One region of the Pseudomonas sp. 3A(2025) genome, then DNA from elsewhere that is predicted to be linked to it. Evidence: predicted binding sites of a transcription regulator. Region 1 holds the regulator's gene; the other holds the start of a gene.

The links. The regulator sigma-54, encoded in region 1, starts transcription at its own class of promoters, with help from an activator protein. The targets are predictions, from matches to a motif close to ANTGGCATNNANNTTGCTNT.
Region 2: glnK (P-II family nitrogen regulator) is a predicted target of sigma-54. The motif match lies at 1,605-1,624, and genes of this name have one in related genera.

What each region holds. Positions count from the first base shown of each region.
Region 1 is NZ_BAAILM010000113.1:916,705-920,445, reverse strand. Features, by position in the region: gene ptsN (PTS IIA-like nitrogen regulatory protein PtsN) at 1-430, opposite strand, end outside; gene hpf (ribosome hibernation-promoting factor, HPF/YfiA family) at 442-750, opposite strand; gene ACYP2A_RS30875 (RNA polymerase factor sigma-54) at 871-2,373, opposite strand; gene lptB (LPS export ABC transporter ATP-binding protein) at 2,542-3,267, opposite strand; gene lptA (lipopolysaccharide transport periplasmic protein LptA) at 3,268-3,741, opposite strand, start outside.
Region 2 is NZ_BAAILM010000016.1:99,659-103,399, reverse strand. Features, by position in the region: gene mqo (malate dehydrogenase (quinone)) at 1-674, opposite strand, end outside; gene ACYP2A_RS05690 (accessory factor UbiK family protein) at 1,158-1,421, opposite strand; gene glnK (P-II family nitrogen regulator) at 1,831-2,169, shown strand; gene ACYP2A_RS05680 (ammonium transporter) at 2,202-3,539, shown strand; gene ACYP2A_RS05675 (secondary thiamine-phosphate synthase enzyme YjbQ) at 3,719-3,741, shown strand, end outside.

The DNA of each region.
Region 1 (3,741 bases):
AAAGGTCATCACTGCTTTGCGCGCTACGCAGGCGTTCGCGTACATCGCTGCGATCGAGCATGCCGGCAATCTGGCTGAGCAGTTGCAGATGTTCGTCCGTAGCGGCTTGCGGTACCAGCAGAACGAACAGCAGGTCTACCGGTTCACCGTCGATAGCATCGAAGTCGACCGGTTTCTCAAGGCTCAGGACGGCGCTGATAGGCGACTGGCAGGCCTCGAGGCGACAGTGGGGGATAGCAATACCGTTACCAAAGCCGGTCGAGCCGAGTTTTTCACGGTTCACGAGCTTTTCGAACACGTCTTGCGTGTCCAGCTCGGGGACTTCGCGGCCGATCAGATCGGCGATCTGCTCCAGCACGCGTTTTTTGCTGCCTCCCGGCACGTTCACAAGGGAACGGCCGGGGGTCAGTATTTTTTCAAGTTGAGTCATGGATTGGTTTGTTAGCGAGCGGTCGCACCTTTGAGGATGCTTTGCTGCTTTTCCTTGTGCTTGAGCAATTGTCTGTCGAGCTTGTCGGTGAGCAGGTCGATGGCCGCGTACATGTCGTCATGTTCGGCGTTGGCGACGACCTCTCCACCATGGATATGCAGGGTGGCTTCGATTTTCTGCTTCAGTTTCTCGACCGTCATCGTGACCTGGACATTGGTAATCTTGTCGAAATGCCCTTCAAGCTTTTTGAGTTTGAGCTCCACATACTCACGAAGGGGCTTGGTCACTTCCAGGTGATGTCCACTGATATTAACTTGCATACAGCTCTCTCCTTTGCCAGTGCATAAGAGGCAGGCCGGTGACCTGCCGCTGGAACGCTGTGGCCTGACACAGGCGGGCGGCGTGAGCTCTGGTGCGCTGCCCTGCAGGTGCCTCGTCCGCTACATCAGCCGCTTGCGCTCGCTGGATGGCGCGATCCCGAGGGATTCGCGGTACTTGGCGACTGTGCGACGGGCGACTTGAATGCCTTGTGCCTCCAGTAAACCAGCGATCTTGCTGTCGCTCAATGGCTTTTTCTGATTTTCCGCCGCGACCAGTTTCTTGATGATTGCGCGGATGGCCGTGGACGAGCATTCACCGCCTTCGGAGGTGCTGACGTGGCTTGAAAAGAAGTATTTCAGTTCGTATATGCCACGCGGGGTATGCATGAACTTCTGGGTGGTGACCCGGGAAATGGTCGATTCATGCATGCCGACCGCTTCGGCGATGTCATGCAGGACCAGAGGCTTCATGGCCTCGTCGCCATATTCGAGAAAGCCGCGCTGATGCTCGACGATCTGGGTGGCCACCTTCATCAGGGTTTCGTTGCGGCTTTGCAGGCTCTTGATGAACCAGCGCGCTTCCTGTAACTGGTTACGCATGAAGGTATTGTCGGCGCTGGTGTCGGCGCGACGCACGAAACCTGCGTACTGCGGGTTGACCCGCAGGCGCGGTACCGCTTCCTGGTTCAGCTCGACCAGCCAGCGTTCGCTGTCCTTGCGCACGATGACGTCGGGCACGACGTATTCCGGCTCGCTGGACTCGATCTGTGAGCCGGGACGCGGGTTGAGGCTCTGGACCAGTTCGATGACCTGGCGCAGATCGTCTTCCTTGAGCTTCATGCGGCGCATCAATTGTGCGTAGTCGCGTCCGCCCAGCAGGTCGATATAGTCGGTTACCAGGCGCTGGGCTTCGCTCAGCCATGGCGTGCTGGCGTGCATCTGGCGCAGTTGCAGCAACAGGCATTCGCTCAGGGTGCGCGCGGCGATGCCGGCAGGCTCGAATTGCTGGATGCGGTGCAGCACGGCCTCGATCTCGTCGAGCTCGATGTCCAGTTCGGGATCGAACGCTTCCAGCAGTTCTTCCAGCGACTCTTCCAGGTAGCCCTGGCTGTTGATGCAGTCGATCAGGGTGACGGCGATGAGGCGATCGGTGTCGGACATCGGCGCCACATTGAGCTGCCATAGCAGATGACTTTGCAGGCTTTCACCCGCCGATGTGCGGGTGGTGAAATCCCACTCGTCGTCGTCGCTGCTCGGCAGGCTGCTGGCGCTGGTCTGGTAAATGTCTTCCCAGGCCGTGTCGACCGGCAGCTCGTTAGGAATGCGCTCGTTCCATTCGCCTTCCTCAAGATTATCCACGGTAGGCGCGGAGGTTTCCTGATAAGTCGGTTCCTGGGTCTCGCGTTCGCTGTTGGGCTTGTTCTCGACGTTGTCCGCCATAGGGTCGGAATTGTCGAAGTCGTCGCCTTCTTCCTGGCGTTCCAGCATAGGGTTGGATTCCAGAGCCTCCTGGATCTCCTGTTGCAGGTCCAGGGTCGACAACTGGAGTAAGCGGATAGCCTGTTGCAGCTGCGGTGTCATCGTCAGCTGCTGGCCCATTCTCAAGACTAGCGATGGTTTCATGGCAGTGGCTCAACACCTTCATTCGCCGGCGCGCGTGCGCCATCCACTACAGGGCGCCTGGGCGCCGCCTTTTATAAGCAAGTTATATGCCTGAAATTGAAGCGCTTGCCTAGAGCGCCACGACAAATAATCCGTTGTCAACGGTCATTGTTATGGCTGCAAGGCGCTCTAGAGGCGGAACTCGTGGCCGAGATAGACCTCTTTCACCAGCTCGTTGGCCAGGATGGTCTCGGCATCGCCTTCAGCGATCAGTTGCCCGTCGTTGACGATGTAGGCAGTCTCACAGATATCCAGGGTTTCACGGACGTTGTGATCGGTGATCAGCACGCCAATGCCCTTGGATTTCAGGTGATGGATGATCTGCTTGATGTCGCCGACCGAAATCGGGTCGACCCCGGCAAAGGGCTCGTCCAGCAGAATGAACTTGGGGGCCGTGGCCAGGGCGCGGGCAATTTCTACGCGACGCCGTTCGCCGCCGGACAGGCTCATGCCCAGGCTGTCGCGGATATGCGTGATGTGGAATTCCTGCAAGAGGTTTTCCAGCTCTTTGCGGCGTGCAGTGCCGTCGAGTTCCTTGCGGGTCTCGAGGATGGCCATGATGTTGTCGGCCACGGTCAGCTTGCGAAAGATCGAAGCCTCTTGAGGCAGATAGCCGATACCGGCGCGTGCGCGACCGTGCATCGGCTGGTGGCTGACATCCAGGTCGTCGATCAGTACGCGGCCCTGATCGGCCTGTACCAGGCCGACGATCATGTAGAAGCAGGTGGTCTTGCCGGCACCGTTGGGGCCCAGCAAACCGACGATCTGGCCGCTGTCGATGGACAGGCTGACATCGCGAACGACCTGACGGTTCTTGTAACTCTTGGCCAGGTGCTGGGCTTTAAGCGTCGCCATTTACTCGGCCTTCTGCGGCTGGTCGGTTTTCTTTTTCGGCTGGATGACCATGTCGATCCGTGGCCGTGGTGTGGTCACCTGGCTGCCGGTGGCGCGACCCGCGCTGACGATCTGGCGCACGGTGTCGTAGACGATCTTCTCGCCTTCGGAAGTGTTGCCGTCGTTGATGACCTTGGCCTTGTCGATCAAGACGATGCGATCCTGGGCCGCGTAGTACTGGATCGTCACCGCGTAGGCCTGAACGATCGGCTTGGTGGTCGAGGGCTTCTGCTCGTAATAGGCCAGGTTGCCGACCGAGGTGAACACATCGACCTCGCCCTGGGCATTGCGCGTGATGGTCACGGTGTTGCCGGTGATCTTCATCGAGCCCTGGGTGATGATGACATTGCCCTTGTAGGTGGCGATGCCTTTCTTGTCATCGAGCTGCGCGTCGTCTGACTGGATATGAATCGGCTGGTCACGGTCTGTCGGCAG
Region 2 (3,741 bases), on a different contig from region 1:
TTGAGGTCGAACTGCTCTTTGGTCTTGAGGTGACCCACGAACTGGCGGGTGATCTCGCCGAAGTTCATGTCGGTGCCGATCGGGCTCCAGGTGGCAGCGATCTTCTGCTTCGGATCACGGCCTTCCATCATCAGCGGGACCCACTGCTTGATCTGCGCCGGGTCTTCGGAGTACTGCATGCCGCTGAACAGAGGGCTGGCCTTGAGCGCCTCGTAGCGTTTTTGCAGGAACTGGATGTTCTCATCGCCCCACACGAAGCTCATGTGCGGTGTGTAGTTGATGAAGGTACGAGGGTCTTTCAGCACGCCGGTCTTGACCTGCCAGGCCCAGAACTGACGAGAGATCTGGAACGACTCGTTGATCTCGATCGCCTTGGAGATGTCGATCTTGCCGTCTTTGCCTTCCGGGGTGTAGTTCAGCTCGGCGAGGGCCGAGTGACCGGTACCGGCGTTGTTCCAGCCGTTGGAGCTTTCTTCGGCCACAGCGTCCAGACGCTCGACCATTTCGATCGACCAGCTTGGCTCCAGCTCGTTGAGCCAGACACCCAGGGTTGAACTCATGATGCCGCCGCCGATGAGCAGCACATCCACTTTTTTGGCTTCGGCGGCATGGACAGGCATGAAACCCACCGACAGCGCCAAGCCCAGCAAGGCCTTGTTCACTTTATTAAGCATGTTGTAATTCCTAGGATTAACGCCATCCCTCCTGCCATTCTTGTACTGCGACGGGCCTGGAGACGGGCATTGACTACCGCGTTTTCCAGGTCTGCTCTTCAGTAAGGCTGGAGAGGCGACTCACCAGATCGAAAAAAATCGACCTCATTATTATGTCCCTCCCGTGCTGATCTCTTATTAGTTGTTGGCTTCAGCGACTTCGATGACACTTTTGTGCTCAGGCCCGTCTGGCTTCGTGGCGCCAGGGGCAAGCCTTTTTACTCACACCCATCAGTCGGATCACGAATCGGTTGATGTCACATTGCCGGGCCGGGCTGACCCGACAGCGATCTGTCTGCCCGATAAGGCAGATGGCATGTGACCTGAACGATTCAGCCGGGCATTTTAGACGAAAAAGCCGGGTAAAAGGCCTCCAATTGCAGGGGCCTTGGCACAATACCCATTATCGATAAACAAAATGCCCTGTCGCAGGGGACGCCGAGCTTAGTCCTGCAAGCCGGAAGGATTGCCATTTTCCAGCGCAGCGACTTTTGCTTCCAGCGCTTCCAGACGAGCGCGCGTACGGGCAAGCACCGCCATCTGGCTGTCGAACTCTTCGCGGCTGACCAGATCGAGCTTGCTGAAGGCGCTTTGTAACAAAATCTTGAATTGTGCTTCGAACTCACCCCGTGGCAGCGGGGTATCGCCACTGAACAGGCGCGAGGCGTGATCGCTCAGGGCATCGAGGAGGGCTTTGGGGGCAAGCATGATGGTTTCCCGGTATCAGATGCGCGGCAGTGTAGCACGGTGCGTTTTTTTACTGGTTTCACGCACGTTTATCGCGCATTCAGTCGTGCACGCATGCACTGTTATTGTGCGTCTTGCGTGCCCCGAACAGGCCCGAATGTGCCTGGCAGGCAGCAATGGCTTGATTTCAATGAAAATTCCCGAGCTGGCAAGCTTTCTGCTTAGACCCATGTGACCCATGCACTGATGCAGTCGCTGTGACGAAGGCAGTGCGGCAGGCGGAGCAGGAAAGTATTTCGCCAGATACAGTTATCTGAACACGGTCGGCGCTCGATAAGGCGCGCGATACGTTACAAAGCCAGACACTGCGCTTAGACTTGAGACGGGTTTGTTTTCCTGGGGCAAGTCCACCAATTCGGGAGAAAGTTTCATGAAACTAGTCACTGCAATCATCAAGCCGTTCAAGTTGGATGACGTGCGCGAATCGTTGTCCGAGATCGGCGTGCAGGGCATCACTGTCACGGAAGTCAAAGGCTTCGGGCGTCAGAAGGGTCACACTGAGCTGTATCGCGGTGCTGAATACGTAGTCGACTTCCTTCCTAAAGTGAAGATTGACGTCGCCATCGATGACAAGGATCTGGATCGGGTCATCGAAGCCATCACCAAGGCTGCCAACACCGGCAAGATCGGCGATGGCAAGATTTTCGTAGTCAATCTGGAACAGGCCATCCGCATCCGTACCGGCGAAACCGATACCGACGCTATCTAAGCCGCCAAACCCAACGCCCCAGGAGAAACAATATGACTCTGCGTCAATTCGCAGGGCTAGGAGCCCTGTTGTCCCTCGCTTTACCTGGTCTGGCCCTGGCGGCTGAACCTGTTGCAGAACCTGTGCTGAACTCCGGCGATACTGCATGGATGTTGACGGCGACCGCGCTGGTTCTGTTCATGACCATTCCTGGCCTGGCGCTGTTCTACGGCGGCATGGTCCGCTCCAAGAACATCCTCTCGGTGATGATGCAATGCTTTGCAATCACCGGCCTGATCAGCATCCTCTGGGTGGTTTACGGTTACAGCCTGGCGTTCGATGCCACCGGCATGGAAGAGGGCGTGGTCAACTTCAGCTCCTTCGTCGGCGGCTTCCAGAAAGCCTTCCTGGCCGGTGTCACGCCTTCGAGCCTGACCGGTGCTGCGGCACTGTTCCCTGAGGCGGTGTTCATCACCTTCCAGATGACCTTCGCGATCATTACGCCTGCGCTGATCGTCGGTGCGTTCGCCGAGCGTATGAAATTCTCCGCCATGCTGATCTTCATGGCCATCTGGTTCACCCTGGTCTACGCACCGATTGCCCACATGGTCTGGGGCGGTGTTGGCGGCCTGCTGTGGGACTGGGGCGTGCTGGACTTTGCGGGTGGCACCGTGGTGCACATCAACGCCGGTGTTGCAGGCCTGGTGGCGTGCCTGGTGCTGGGCAAGCGTAAAGGCTACCCGACCACCCCGATGGCCCCGCACAACCTGGGTTACACCCTGATCGGCGCGGCCATGCTCTGGATCGGCTGGTTCGGCTTCAACGCAGGCTCCGCTGCTGCCGCCAACGGCACCGCCGGTATGGCGATGCTGGTGACCCAGATCGCCACCGCCGCTGCGGCGTTGGGCTGGATGTTCGCCGAGTGGCTGACCCACGGCAAACCAAGCGCACTGGGCATCGCCTCGGGTGTGGTTGCAGGTCTGGTTGCCATCACTCCGGCTGCCGGTACAGCAGGTCCGATGGGCGCGCTGGTCATCGGCCTGGTGTCGGGTGTGGTCTGCTTCTTCTGCGCCACCAGCCTCAAGCGCAAGCTGGGCTATGACGACTCGCTGGATGCCTTCGGCGTACACGGTGTTGGCGGTATCGTTGGTGCCATCCTGACCGGCGTGTTCGCAGCGCCTGCTCTGGGCGGCTTCGGCACCGTGACCGACATCGGTACCCAGGTCTGGGTACAGTTCAAGGGCGTGGCGTTCACCGTGGTGTACACCGCCATCGTGACCTACATCATCCTGAAAGTGCTGGATGTGGTCATCGGTCTGCGCGTCAACGAAGAGGAAGAGGCCGTTGGCCTGGACCTGGCGCAGCACAACGAGCGTGGCTACAACCTGTAATTGCGCTGAAAAAAATACCCGGTTTTCCGGGTATTTTTTTGCCTGTTGTTTATGGATCTACCGGGCCTCTGCGCTGTCACTGAATAACCATCGCCTGACTCGGGGCAAGCTTGCCTTATCGCAGGCTTTGCTTTTTTCTCAGGCGAGTTAGAATGCGCGCCGAACATGCGGAGAAGGCTATGTGGCAGCAATCCAGAATTAC